3 regions of the Microbacterium sp. USHLN272 genome follow, and region 2 is predicted to be linked to each of the others. Evidence: predicted binding sites of a transcription regulator. Region 2 holds the regulator's gene; each other region holds the start of a gene.
What was found. The regulator LexA, encoded in region 2, represses DNA repair genes until DNA is damaged. The targets are predictions, from matches to a motif close to TCGAACANNTGTTCGA.

Region 1 (4,691 bases), 100 kb from region 2:
CGGGCTGGGGCTCGATCATGTGCGGGTGTTCCCGCTGTGGCCCGTGCTGCAGCCGAACCGGACGCTCATCCGCCGCAAGGCGCTCGACGACATCGCTCTCGTGGCCGACATCGCGGCCGAGTTCGAGCTCGACATCGCTGTCGACGTCATCCAGGGCCACATGTCGGGCTTCGACTTCGTGCCGGCGTGGCTGGTCAACTGGCACGACGGCAACATGTTCACCGACGAGAAGGCGATCCAGGCGCAGGCGGCGCTCGTCGCCGCGGTCTACGATGCAGTGCGCGACAAGCCGAACCTCATCGGTCTGACGCTCGGCAACGAGCTCAATCAGTTCCAGCTGCCCAACCCCGCCGCGATGCCCGCCGAGAGCGCGCAGATCACGCACTGGCTCGAGAGCCTGCTGGGGGCGCCGCGCGATCGTGATCCGCGCCACCTCATCGCGCACAGCGAGAACGACCACCTCTGGTACCGCGACGGGCATCCGTTCCTGCCCGAGCACGCGTCCCGTCTCGGTGATGTCACGACGGTGCATTCGTGGATCTTCAACGGCACCGCGGCGCGCTACGGCGGCCTCTCGTCGCCGTCGGTTCGCCACGCCGAGTGGATGATCGAGCTCTCGAAGGCGTTCGCGACCGATCCGCAGCGGAAGGTGTGGCTGCAGGAGGTGGGTGCGCCGTCGATGAATCTCGCCGACGACGAGATGCCCGAGTTCGCCACGCGCACGGTCGAGGCGGCGCTGACCACCGAGGGCCTCTACGGCATCACGTGGTGGTGCTCGCATGACGTATCGCGCTCGCTCGGGGACTACAAGGATCTCGAGTACTCGCTCGGACTGCTCGACACCGAGAACGTCGTCAAGCCGCTGGGTCGGCGGTTCGCGGAGCTGGTCGCTCAGGCGCGGGCGGATGCTGCGGGTGCCGGTGACTCTCCGGTCATGCCGCGCACCGTGGGTGTGGTGATCGACGTGGACACCGACGACCTTCCGCTCTCGCGCACCGACCTCGCCCCCGGCGGGCGGGTGTTCGAGCGCTGGCACGAGCTGCGGGAGCAGGGCGAGCCCGTGACCGTCGTCACCTCGCGCACCGCTCAGGATGCCGCCTCTCTCGCCACTCGCGGAATCGAGACCGTCGTCGAGGTCGCGCAGCGCGCCTGACGGCGTCGTGCCTGACGGCGTCGTGCCTGACGACGTCGCGCCTGAGTGCCGGAAGACATCGCGCCCGTTGGCATCATGCCGGAGGGCGATTCACCGGCTGTCGGAGAACCTGACCGTGTTCTGCTCGGGCGGGCGGTCGATGTAGGTCGTTCCGGTCGGGCTGGTCCAGACGAGATCGCCGGTGGTTCTGATGGTCTGATCTGCTCCTCCGCCTTCGAGATGGAGCCCGACGTCGTCCTCCCTGGGGCGCCGGTGTTGGACGCGCCAGAGCGAGTGGTGTTTGAGCGTGTGGTGTCGTCGGCAGAGGTGCGCGAGGTTGGTGGCGCAGGTCTCACCGCCGTCGGACGCGGCGTGGGTGTGGTCGATGTCGCATCGTCGTGCGGCGATGTTGCAGCCGGGGAAGCGGCAGCGTTGGTCGCGAGCCCGGAGGTGTCGGGCGAGCTGATCCGACGGGCGGTAGCGGTCGACGGCGAGGAGTGCGCCGGTGATCGGGTGTGTGAGCACCCGTTCCCATCCGGTCGCGTCGCCTGCGAGGAGGCGTGCGGTGCGGGTGTCGATGGGGGAGCGGCCGTCGAGCTCTGCCGGGGGTGCGCCGGAGGCGCTGCCGCCGTTGTGGCCGCCGGTGTCGTCGTCCATGAGGGTGAAGACGGGGACGGTGACCTCGACTCGTGCGCGGATCTCGCCGAGCAGTCCCGCCTCGGTGTCGTGCCCGGTCGGCGCGCCGGTGAGTGCGATGTCGGCGAGCAGGTCGGCGCGCAGCTGATCGGTCGTGCGGGTGTCGGAGTCGCGGTCCGTGTCGGTGGGGGAGTCGATATCCGGGTCGGTCCCCTTCGCCGCCTTCCGGGCCCGCCCGTTCTCCACGGTGATCGTCCGCGCCATGCGCGTCAGCCGGTCGTGGATTCCGTGGACGAGGACGGCGGGCCCGAGCATCCCGAGTTCGGCCATCCCGTCGTCGAGGTCCTTCACCCACACCCGCCGCAACTCCCGCGCGTCGCGGTGACGCTCGGTGACGGTGCGGGCCTGGTACTGCTCCGCGATCCGCCGCGCCACCCGTCGCAGTCTGTTCGGCGACTCGACCACCGCCGCCTCCACCGCTCGCGCCGCATACCGCGCTCGATCGGCCGGGTCGTCCAGATGTGCGCCCGCGTCGACGATGACCCGGGCGTGGGTGGCGCTGATCCGCCCCCCGCCCTGCGCTGCCCACACCTCGGCGAATCGCTCGACCGCCCACGATGCCTCGTCCATCCGCCGCTCGATCGTACGGTCGCTCGCCCGCACTGCCGCCCCGATCTCCGCCGCCACCGCCCGCAGGGCCATGTCGCCGTGATCGGGATGCGCCGCCTGCCGTGCGATGTCGACCGCGACGCGAGCGGCGACGGCGAGCATCCCGTCGCGCACGGCTGACAGCCGAGCGATCGTCTCCTCGACCGCCCGCACCGAGCCCACCAGATCGGCGATCATCGCCGTCTGGGAGTCCGTTGCGTCGAGCAGTTCCGTCATGCGAACAGCCCACCACGGACCACCGACATTCGAACATATAGACGAAGAATCGTCGCCAATCGGACCGGAGGTTCCCCACAGCGCCGCACCGCAGCTCTGGGCCGACCTCACATGTCCGACGAGCGCAGCCACCTCTACCGTGGCTTCCCACCGGCGGTATCCAGCGGCATCCAGCGGCATCCGATGAAGGGGAAAACGACATGAGATTCGACCTCCGCCGACTGCTCGGCATCCCGACCGCGATCGCACTCACGGCGGGCGCGACCCTGGCGCTCGCCGCCGCGACCGACACGCCCGCGTCGTCCTCCCCACCCGTCACCCACACCGTCGCCGCCTCGGCCGAAAGCCCCGACGAGTTCATCCGCGACGTCCAGACGTGGACGACCACCTCCGCCGCCGGTCGCGACTACAAGATCTCGGTCGCCCTCCCGGCGAACTACGACGAGAACGGCGATCCGTATCGGGTCCTCTACGTCACCGACGCGAACGCCGAGTTCGGAACAGCCGTCGAAGCCGCACGGCTGAACGCTCCCGGCACGATGGTCGTCGGCATCGGGTACGACGACCCCGGCCAGGGCTTCGCGGCCTCCGGAGTGCGCCGCACGCTCGATCTCACCCCGACCGAGATCACGGCCGACGTGCCCACCGGCGGTGCTCCCGAGTTCCTCGACTTCCTGAGATCCGAACTCGTCCCGCAGATCGAGAGCGAGTTCCGCGCCGACCCCGGCGACCGCGCACTCATGGGCCATTCCTTCGGCGGTCTCTTCGCCACCTATGCACTGCTCCACAACGACGGACTCTTCCACCGGTTCGTCATCGCGAGCCCCTCGATCTGGTGGGACGACCGCACGATCCTCGACATGGAGGCCGACTACGCCGAGACGCACGATGCGCTCGACGCGCGCGTCTTCCTCTCGGTCGGAGAGCTCGAGGAGACGACCTCCGGGTTCCCGATGACCAGCGACATGACGAGCTTCGCGCACACGCTCGCCGCCCGCGCTTACGACGGACTCGAACTGGGCGCCACGGTCTTCGACGACGAGACCCACCTCTCGGTGATCGGAGCGGCGTTCAGCCGCGGGCTGAGATTCATCTACGCAGCGCCGGGCACCGACGTTCCGGGAACGTCCCTGCCGGAGCAGCAGGACGTCGCCCCGCAGATCGTCACGCAGCCGTCGGATGCCGAGATCCCCGCGGGAGCGACCGCGACCTTCACCGCCACGGCGACAGGAACCCCCGAACCCACCGTGATCTGGCAGACGCAGCTGCCGGATGCCGGTGACTGGGTGACGATCCCGGATGCCGCCGCCCCCACCCTCACGATCGACGCCGTCCCGGCATCCGCCTCCGGCACCCGCTATCGCGCGGTCTTCACCAACGCCGTGGGCGAGTCCGCGACCGAGCCCGCCACGCTCACCGTGACGGTCGCCCCGGAGGCGCCCGCCTCCCCGTCCGCCGACGACCTCACCGACGACAACCGCGGCCCCGTCACCGCACCGGTCACCGTCGCGCAGGGGGCGCCCTTCGATCTCTCGCTCGGACCCGACCTCGCCGGCGCGAAGGTCGACGTCTACCTCTTCTCCGACCCCACCCACCTCGGCACGCTCGCGGTTTCGTCTGCCGGCATCGTGCAGGCGATCGTTCCGACGGATGCCGCGCTCGGGGCGCACCGCGTCGCCGTCTACGCCACCGACGGCGCGCTCATCGGCTGGGCGCCGGTCGAGGTCGTCGCGGCGGCGTCCGGCGGGGCGACCGCTCCGGGCGATCGCCTGGCCAACACGGGAGCGGACGCCGGGGCCATCGCCCCGATCGCCCTCGCCGCGAGCGCCGCAGTGCTCCTCGGGGGAGGGGCCGCGCTGCTCGCCCGCCGGCGACGCAGCAGCGTGCGCTGACCCCCGCGCACCCGGTTACCCTGGACAGTGACATGGCACATCTTCTGGGGGCCGAGGCCCTGCACCTCGAATATCCGACGAGGGTCGTCTTCGACTCCGTGACGCTCGGCATCGAGGAGGGGGATCGCATCGGCATCGTCGGCCGC
Region 2 (4,691 bases):
GCGCGCCCGTCCCCTGGGCCAGCAGGGGGTACATCGAGTACGTCGGCGCGAAGCCGAAGACCGACCGCCCCGGGCCGGCGAAAGCCTGGAGGATGTGCTGGAGCACCTCGTTCGAGCCGTTGCCCGCCCAGATCTGCGAGGCGTCGAGGCCGTGACCGAGGTACTGCGCGAAGCCCTCACGGAGAGCCGTGAACTCGCGGTCGGGGTAGCGATTCACGTCGCGGAGCGCGACCGCGATGTCGTCGAGGATGTCGCTTGCCACGGCATCCGGTACGGGATGCGTGTTCTCGTTGACGTTCAGAGCGATCGGGAGCGGCGCCTGAGGTGCCCCATACGGGGTGAGCCCTCGGAGATCGTCGCGGAGAGGGAGATCATCGAGCGAAGAAGTCACCACTCCATGCTAGGCCGCACGGGCGGGGCAGCTCTCCGCGTTACCGCCTTTTGCGGTGGGGACGACGGCCGGACGAGTCAGCTCGCGTACTCCGCGGGGATCGACAGCTCCTGGCCGATCTGCAGCACGCCGCCCTGCAGCATGTTGAGACGAGTGATCTCGCCGATCACCTCTCGCGGGTCGGACTCGGGCGAGACCTCGGCCGCGATCGACCACAGCGTGTCGCCGGGCATCACGGTGACCGTCTCGAACGTCACCGTGCCGGCCCCCTCGCCGGTCGCCAGCGCGCTGCCGCCGCTGAGCGCGGCGAAGGCGATGCCGAATGCGAGAGGAAGCGCAGCCAGAGCGAGCAGCACACAACGACCGCGCGCCGTCAGCCGGAGACGCGTCGCCGGGCGGACCGGACGGACGGCTGCGGTGCTGAAGGTGATGCTGCTCATGTCGTTCTCCTCTGCCTTGCTCCGGTGAACCGGAGGTCTGTCATCACCCGCGAGCGATGACCACGTTGGCGTAGCGTTCGCATCCGCCTCTCGGCCGGGAGGGGCGAGTGCGAAGCTACGTTCCGAAGGTATCTTCGAATTCGAATATCTGTCAAGCTTTCTTCGAAATCACGTTCGTGATTTCACCGACACGCTCGAACAGATCTTCCACATCCGCGCTTTTCTCGGATACGGTTTCGATACCAACACCGAACCACGGGCCTCCGACATTCGAAGAAGGACGCCGGAATCGCGCACCGAAGGAGCATCATGAGCGAGATCACCGCCCCCGATCCCGAGGCACCGCGCACACGCCGTCGGAAGAGCCTGAGCCCCAAGCAGATGGCCATTCTCGAGGTGATCCAGTCGTCGATCGCCCAGCAGGGGTATCCGCCGAGCATGCGCGAGATCGGTGACGCCGTCGGGCTCAAGTCGCTCTCGAGTGTGACCCACCAACTCGGCCAGCTCGAGCTCAGCGGCTACCTGCGTCGCGATCCCGGCAAGACCCGTGCGATGGAGGTCCTGATCGATCTCCCCGGCACGAGCACCGAGAACCCCGCCGATGTCGCCACTCCCGTGGGCGACGCTGCTCTGGTGCCCCTCGTCGGTCGCATCGCCGCCGGCGTCCCGATCACGGCCGACCAGCACGTCGAGGAGATCTTCCCCCTGCCGCGACAGCTCGTCGGCAAGGGCGACCTGTTCATGCTCAAGGTCTCGGGCGAGTCCATGATCGACGCGGCGATCTGCGACGGCGACTGGGTCGTCGTCCGCTCCCAGCACACCGCCGAGAACGGCGAGATCGTGGCGGCGATGCTCGACGGTGAGGCGACGGTCAAGACCTTCCGGCGCCGCGACGGCCACACCTGGCTGCTTCCGCGCAACTCGGCGTTCGAACCGATCCTCGGCGACGAAGCCGTCGTCCTCGGAAAGGTCGTCGCCGTCCTCCGCGCGGTCTGACGCACGCCCGGGCCCGGCGCGCTCGCGCCGACGCATAGGCTCGAAGCATGTCGTCACCGTACGGTTCCTGGCCCTCGCCCTTCACCCCGGCATCCGTCGCCGCGGCCTCCCCGCGCCTCGACGGAGCACGATTCGTCGGCGAGGAGATCTGGTGGGCGGAGTCCGTACCCGCAGAGGGCGGTCGCATGACGGTGCGCTCATCGCTCGGACATGAGGTGCTCCCCGCTCCCTGGAGCGCCCGATCGCGCGTGCACGAGTACGGCGGTGGAGCATGGACGGCGGACGCCGATGGCACCCTCTTCTTCGTCCAGGCCGACGATCAGCGCGTCTACCGGCTCGGTCGCGGCACGGAGCCTGTCGCTCTCACTCCTCCGGGCCCCGCCCACGGCGGGCTGCGCGTGCAGGACAGCCGCCTTCTCGCCGTCCGCGAGGACCTGACCTCGACCGAGCACCGTCGGGCGATCGTCGAGATCCCGACCGACGGGTCTGCCGCGGAGTCCCCGTCCGCCGTCATCGTGCACGCCGAGAGCGGCGCCTTCTACGCCCATCCCTCCCTCTCCCCCGACGGCACGAGGCTGGCCTGGGTCGAATGGTCGGGCGAGCGGATGCCGTGGGACGAAGCGCACCTGCGTCTGCGTGACCTGCGCTCCGGCGAGACGGGCTCGGTGTCCACACGTGCGGCCCTGCAGCCGGAGTGGATATCCGAGAACGAACTCCTCTTCGCGGACGACCGAGACGGGCGCTGGGCCGTGCACCGTGTCACCGTCGACGGGATCGTGCCCACGGCCGCGCCGGTCCCTCTCACCTCCGCCGACGCCGACACCGGCTACGGACTGTGGGTGCTCGGCAATCGCTGGTTCCAGCCCCTCGATGACGGCCGTCTCGTGGCCGTGCGCACGAACGGCCGCGACGAGATCGTCGTCCTCTCCGGCGACGGTTCCGAGCGACGCCTCGAGGTGCCGTGCGACGGGCACGTGAGCATCGATGACGTCGTCGGCTCGCTCGTCCTGCTCTCGGGGAACGGATCGGGCGTCACCTCCGGCGTGTGGTGCGCCGATCTCGGCACGGGTGCCGTCGTCGCGGTCCGCGGAGGCGAGGCCGTCGATCCCGCGTGGATGCCGCCGCCCCTCGCTCTCACCTTCGACGGCCGTCACGGCCCGGTGCACGCCTACGCGTATCCGCCCGCGAACCCGGGTGCTGCGGCATCCACCGACGAACTCCCGCCGTACCTGGTGCTGGTGCACGGCGGCCCGACCGCTCACGTGACCGGGGCGACCTCGGCGGCGCTCGCGTTCTACACGAGCCGCGGGATCGGGGTGCTCGACGTGAACTACGGCGGGTCGACCGGCTACGGGCGCGCCTATCGCGAGCGGCTCGACCGCCAGTGGGGCGTCGTCGACGTCGACGACGTCATCGCTGCGGCGCACGGCCTCGCGGCGGCGGGCCTCGCGGACCCGACGCGCATCGCGATCCGCGGAGGCTCGGCCGGTGGTTGGACGGTCCTCTCCGCGCTCGTGCGCGGGGGCGCGTTCGCGGCGGGCATCTCGCGCTACGGCGTCTCCGACCTCAGGATGCTCGTCGCCGACTCCCACGACTTCGAGAAGCACTACATCGACGGCCTCGTCGGTCCGCTCCCGGCATCCGAGGAGCTGTACATCGAACGCTCGCCCCTGACGCACGCCGACCGGATCGACGTTCCGGTGCTCCTGCTCCAGGGAGCCGATGACATCGTGGTGCCTCCGTCGCAGTCCGAGGCGATCCGCGATGCGCTCGCCCGACGGGGCGTCGATCACGAGTACGTGCTCTACCCCGGAGAGGGGCACGGCTTCCGGCGCGCGGAGACGGTCGTCGATGCCCTCGAACGCGAACTCGCGTTCCTGGGTCGGGCGTTCGGCTTCACGCCGTCGCCGTGACCTGCGGCTATTCGCCGACGCGGTTGCGCAGTCGCATCGCGCGTTCCGCTTCGCGCGTGTCCTGACGCTCACGGAGGGTCTGGCGCTTGTCGTACTCGCGCTTTCCCTTGGCGAGTGCGATCTCGACCTTGGCGCGGCCGTCGGAGAAGTACAGCTTGAGCGGGATCAGCGTGTAACCGCCCGCCGAGACCGCGTGGGCGATCTTCGCGATCTCCTCGCGATGCAGCAGCAGCTTGCGGATGCGCTTGGCCGAATGGTTCGTCCAGTGCCCCTGCGAGTACTCGGGGATGTGCACGGAGTCGAGGAAGATCTCGTTGCCCTTGACGAACGCGTAACCGTCCGAGAGGTTCGCGCGCCCCTGGCGCAGTGACTTGACTTCGGTGCCGGTGAGCACCATCCCCGCCTCGTACGACTTCTCGATGTTGTAGTCGTGACGTGCGCGACGATTGGTCGCGATGACCTTCTCCCCGCGTTCCCTGGGCATGATGCTCTCCTGATCCGTGTCGTGCGCTCGCACAACAGCCTTTCAGCATACCTGCGTCACGTGCCTCCGAGCCACTTCCGACCCGGCCGAGATGGTCAGGTGCGCAGCCAGCGCCGGATCGCGAAGCCCGCCGAGAGTGCGGCGAGCACGACGCCGATGCCGATCAGCACCGGCACGACCCACGCGGCATCCTGCATTCCGATCCAGGTCGTGATGAAGGGCACGCGTCCCCGCAGGTAGCCGTTCACGCCGAAGTGCACGCCCGCGAGGATCGCCGCGCTCGCGAGCGCCGATCCCAGCAGGGCGGCGAAGACGCCTTCGAGCACGAACGGCGTCTGGATGAAGCGGTTCGACGCGCCCACCAAGCGCATGATCCCGATCTCCTTGCGCCGCGCGTAGGCCGACAATCGGATGGTCGTGGCGATGAGCAGCGTCGCCGCGATGAGCATGAGCACCGCGATCCCGAC
Region 3 (4,691 bases), on a different contig from region 2:
GTCCATCTGCGCGAGACATCCGCCGACCGCGATCTGCATTCCGTCCTTGCGGCGCTTGACGCCTGCGAGCTGGCCGAGTGTTCCGTAGAGCTTCCCCGCCGCGTTGTCGCGCACCGCGCAGGTGTTGATGATGACGACATCGGCTTCGTCACCGGCCGCGGCGCGAACGTAGCCTGCACTCTCCAGTGAGCCGGAGAGACGCTCGGAATCGTGCACGTTCATCTGGCAGCCGAACGTGCGTACTTCGTAGGATCTCTGACGACCGTCGACGTCGACGGCTGCCGACGACGAGGTGATGATCGTCGGTTCACTGCGCGGAGTAGTCATGATCTCTCCATTGTACGAGCGGGAGACGGCTCCTCCGGGCTGACGCGTCAGTCTGACTCGACGAAGCGCACCCCAGAGCTCTTCGTCCCGAACGATGCCTCGTTCAACGCCGTCTTCGCCGCGTTCGTCGCGACGGATCCGCCGTACCCACGACGAGCGAGCTGTCCGAGCAGACGCCGGAGAGCGGTGTCGTGGTCGAGGCGGCTGAGCGAGCGGGCCTTGGTGCGAGCGAAGTCCAGCGCGCGCTCCGCGTCGTCGTCCGGCAGTTCGTCGAGCGCTGCGGCGATCACGTCGCGCGGGATCCCGCGCTGCGAGAGCGAGCGGGAGATGGCGACGCGACCCTGGCCCTTGCGATCGACCCCCGCGGCCACGAGCATCTGCGCGAGCTCCTGATCGTCGAGATACCGGCGCCGGAGGAAGTCGTCGATGACGTCGTCGATCTGTGTGCCATCGAGCCCGTGAGTCCTCAAGACCTGCCGGGCCTCGGAGACCGAGAGCGATCGAGTACGGAGCTTGCGCACCAGACTCTCTTCGGCCGCTTTTCGAACCTCGACCGGGTCCGGCGCATCGTCGCCGGGGATTCGGTCGTCGACGAACGAGACGAGTGAGATGGAAGCGGATACTGGAGCGGGTGGCTCCACCGGTGTATCGGGAGTCTTCGCGGTCGCGGGCGGCGGGGTTACGCCGCGCGCTCCGAAAAGAGGGATGACGGGGGCGACCCGCCCGATGTCCTGATGCGGACCGCCCCCGTTCTCACCGTTCATGATCAGGCCGGGCGACGCTCGGCGAGCTCATCTGCCGGAGCGGCGGGAGCAGCCGCGCCGCCAATGCCGAGCTTCTGCAGGATCTGCGTCTCGATGGCGAGTGCCACGTCGGTGTTGTTCAGGAGGAACGTACGGGCGTTCTCCTTGCCCTGACCAAGCTGGTCACCGTCGTAGGTGTACCACGACCCCGACTTCTTGACGATTCCGTGCTCGACACCGAAGTCGATCAGGCTACCCTCGCGCGAGATGCCGACTCCGTAGAGGATGTCGAACTCTGCCTGCTTGAAGGGCGGGGCCATCTTGTTCTTGACGACCTTCACGCGGGTACGGTTACCCACCGCGTCGGTGCCGTCCTTCAGGGTCTCGATGCGACGGATATCGAGGCGAACCGATGCATAGAACTTGAGCGCCTTACCACCGGCGGTCGTTTCGGGAGAGCCGAAGAACACACCGATCTTCTCGCGCAGCTGGTTGATGAAGATCATCGTGGTGTTGGTCTGGTTCAGACCACCGGTGAGCTTGCGAAGCGCCTGCGACATCAGTCGCGCCTGCAGACCCACGTGCGAGTCGCCCATCTCACCTTCGATCTCGGCGCGGGGCACGAGCGCTGCCACGGAGTCGATGACGATCAGATCGATGGCACCGGAGCGCACGAGCATGTCGGCGATCTCGAGCGCCTGCTCACCCGTGTCGGGCTGCGAGACGAGCAGGGCGTCGATGTCGACGCCGAGCTTGGCGGCGTAATCGGGGTCGAGCGCGTGCTCGGCATCGATGAACGCCGCGATACCACCGGCGCGCTGGGCGTTGGCGATCGCGTGCAGCGTGAGCGTGGTCTTACCCGAGGACTCCGGGCCGTAGATCTCGACGATGCGGCCACGCGGGAGGCCTCCGACGCCGAGAGCGACGTCGAGGGCGATGGAGCCGGTGGGGATGACTGCGACGGGTGCGCGCTCGTCGCTGCCCAGCCGCATGACCGAGCCCTTTCCGAACTGGCGGTCGATCTGGGCGAGTGCGGTCTCGAGGGACTTCTCGCGGTCGGCGGGAGATGGCATGTCGTGCTCCTTCTGCTTCGCGTGGTGCCGCCTGTAGGCTGTCGCGGCGCTTCCGGCTGGAAGCAACTCTCCGACAAGGCGTATGGCTCGGTGGCCATGTCTTCACCGTACGAGGAGCCTCCGACATTGCGTCGTCAAGTCACACGAACAGTGGAGAACACGAGCGTCTGAACCACTGTGCAGAAGACTACGCCCGCTTCGAACGAATATTCGACGACACGCCGGGTCCCGGCATCCGATCTCGACATCGATCGAACGCATGCGCGAACTCAGCGCCGACGCGGCTCCAGCCGGCCGGCACCGTGCCGTCGGTTCTCGGGCACTTCCATCTCGTCGCAGAGCGCGAACCAGATCTCTCGCGGGGGTATCCCCGCAGCCAGAGCCTCTTTCGCCGTGCGACCGGCGAGCGGGGTCAGCACCAGATCGTTCAACACCGACGACGTGCGGCCGGGGAACTCGTCCTCGACGGCACGCAGGAACTCACTTCGACGCATCGCGCAACGACGGGGTGCGTGGGCTCAGTGGAGCGAGAGCTCGGGCTCGATCGAGGCGACCAGATCGTCGGGAACGACGTCGGGGAACACCTGGATGCCCTCGAGTACGGAGATGCGATCTCCGACCTCGCGCATGATGGTGGAGATGGGGACGTCGAGCGCATCGGCGACGGAGGCGAGGATCTCGCTCGACGCTTCCTTCTGACCGCGCTCCACTTCGCTCAGATAGCCGAGCGCCACGGAAGCCTTGCTCGCGACCTGCCGAAGGGTGCGCCCCTTCTGCAGACGGAAGTCCCTCAGCACATCGCCGATTTCCTGTCGTACAAGAATCATCGGAACCTCCTCCCCAATCGGTTTCTCGGAGTCTCCCCCGAAGTGATGGCCAGTATAACCTCGCCGACCTTCATAAAATCTACAACTGCACTCTGTGGTTTGAGTGTGAGCACGAAATCAATAACCTCGTCGCGACGGCGACTATTCCCGGCACAGCTCTCGGACCATCTCGAGGGCGGCTCGAACGGACGCCGACCGGATCCGATTCCGGTCACCGGGGAAGAGGAACGATCGCGCCTCGATGCGCTCCGGCGTGGCGACGGCGATGTGCACGGTTCCGACCGGTTGCCCGTCGGGCGAGACGGGGCCGGCGATTCCCGTCGTCGCGACGCCGACTGCCGCGTCGATGCCGTCCACGCTCACGGCGTGCCGGACACCACGTGCCATCTGCCGCGCGACCTCAGGATGCACCGGGCCCTCACGGTCGAGGAGCGACTCGTCCACCCCGAGCAGCGTGTGCTTGACCGGCGTCGCGTACGCCACCACTCCGCCGAGAACCACGGAGGACGCACCCGGCACGCCGACGAGTTCGGCGATCACCGCCCCGCCCGTGAGCGATTCCGCCACGCCGAGTGTCCAGCCGCGACGCCCGAGCGTCTCGATCACGGATGCCGCGAGGTCGGTCATCGACTCCGACGCGCTCCGCGCACCTGGGCGACGACGTAGTCGATCCCGCTCCAGATGGTCAGCACCAGCACCACGAGCATGAGCACGAAGGTGATGAGGGTCCAGGCGGGAAGGCCGATCACCACGTGCAGAGGCATCAGCGCCCAGGCCAGAGCGACACCCTGCACAGCGGTCTTCACCTTGCCCATCCACGCCGCCGCGACGACGTGCTCGTTGACGATCATCAGGCGATGGATCGTGATGCCCCACTCGCGAACGAGGATGATCGCGACGATCCACCAGGACACCTCGCCGAGGATCGCGAGTCCGATGAAACCCGCGCCCGTCAACAGCTTGTCGGCGATCGGATCCCAGAGCTTGCCGAAATCGCTGACGATCTCGTAGCGGCGGGCGAGGTAGCCGTCGACCCAGTCGGTCGAGATGGCGAAGATGAACAGGATGGCGGCAGTCCAGCGCAGCGCGAGATCGGGAACCCCGTAGGTACCTCCGAGCAGGAGCAGTACGAAGAACACCACCGCGAGCGGGATGCGCGCGATGGTGATCGCGTTGGGCAGCTGCCGAGGAATCGCCATCAGTCGCGTCCCGTCAGGCCCCAGGCGTCTTCATCGCCCTCGGCCTCGACGACGGGAAGACCCTCGAACTGCGCGTCGAGAGGATCGGAGGCCATCGCCGCCGCCGGTGCCGGGGCGGGAGCCGCCGGCGCCGCGGGAACATCTTCACCGCGCAGCTTCGCCATCACTCCCCCGAGCTGCTCCGCCGTGACGAGCACGTCACGAGCCTTGGAACCCTCGGACGGGCCGACGATCTCGCGCGACTCGAGCAGATCCATCAGGCGTCCGGCCTTGGCGAAGCCGACGCGGAGCTTGCGCTGCAGCATCGAGGTCGATCCGAACTGCGAGGAAACGACCAGCTCGGCGGCGGCCAACAGCAGCTCGAGGTCGTCGCCGATGTCTTCGTCGACCTCCTTCTTGCGCGGCTCCAGCGCCTCCTGGACGTCGTTGCGGTACTCGGGCCGGGCCTGTCGCGTCACGTGCTTGACGACCGCGTCGATCTCCTTCTCATCGACCCACGCGCCCTGCAGACGGAACGGCTTC

Region 1: WFJ97_RS13975 (HNH endonuclease signature motif containing protein) is a predicted target of LexA. The motif match lies at 2,683-2,698, and genes of this name have one in related genera.
Region 3: recA (recombinase RecA) is a predicted target of LexA. The motif match lies at 2,342-2,357, and genes of this name have one in related genera.

The regions. Positions count from the first base shown of each region.
Region 1 is NZ_JBBCRA010000002.1:136,410-141,100, reverse strand. Features, by position in the region: gene WFJ97_RS13980 (glycoside hydrolase 5 family protein) at 1-1,153, shown strand, start outside; gene WFJ97_RS13975 (HNH endonuclease signature motif containing protein) at 1,244-2,653, opposite strand; gene WFJ97_RS13970 (alpha/beta hydrolase-fold protein) at 2,854-4,545, shown strand; gene WFJ97_RS13965 (ABC-F family ATP-binding cassette domain-containing protein) at 4,578-4,691, shown strand, end outside.
Region 2 is NZ_JBBCRA010000002.1:35,614-40,304, forward strand. Features, by position in the region: gene WFJ97_RS13485 (histidinol-phosphate transaminase) at 1-391, opposite strand, end outside; gene WFJ97_RS13490 (LysM peptidoglycan-binding domain-containing protein) at 469-831, opposite strand; gene lexA (transcriptional repressor LexA) at 1,141-1,827, shown strand; gene WFJ97_RS13500 (S9 family peptidase) at 1,875-3,740, shown strand; gene smpB (SsrA-binding protein SmpB) at 3,748-4,224, opposite strand; gene ftsX (permease-like cell division protein FtsX) at 4,320-4,691, opposite strand, start outside.
Region 3 is NZ_JBBCRA010000001.1:713,671-718,361, forward strand. Features, by position in the region: gene miaB (tRNA (N6-isopentenyl adenosine(37)-C2)-methylthiotransferase MiaB) at 1-327, opposite strand, end outside; gene WFJ97_RS03620 (regulatory protein RecX) at 375-848, opposite strand; gene recA (recombinase RecA) at 1,094-2,143, opposite strand; gene WFJ97_RS03630 (DUF3046 domain-containing protein) at 2,413-2,637, opposite strand; gene WFJ97_RS03635 (helix-turn-helix domain-containing protein) at 2,662-2,970, opposite strand; gene WFJ97_RS03640 (CinA family protein) at 3,112-3,597, opposite strand; gene pgsA (CDP-diacylglycerol--glycerol-3-phosphate 3-phosphatidyltransferase) at 3,594-4,169, opposite strand; gene WFJ97_RS03650 (DNA translocase FtsK) at 4,169-4,691, opposite strand, start outside.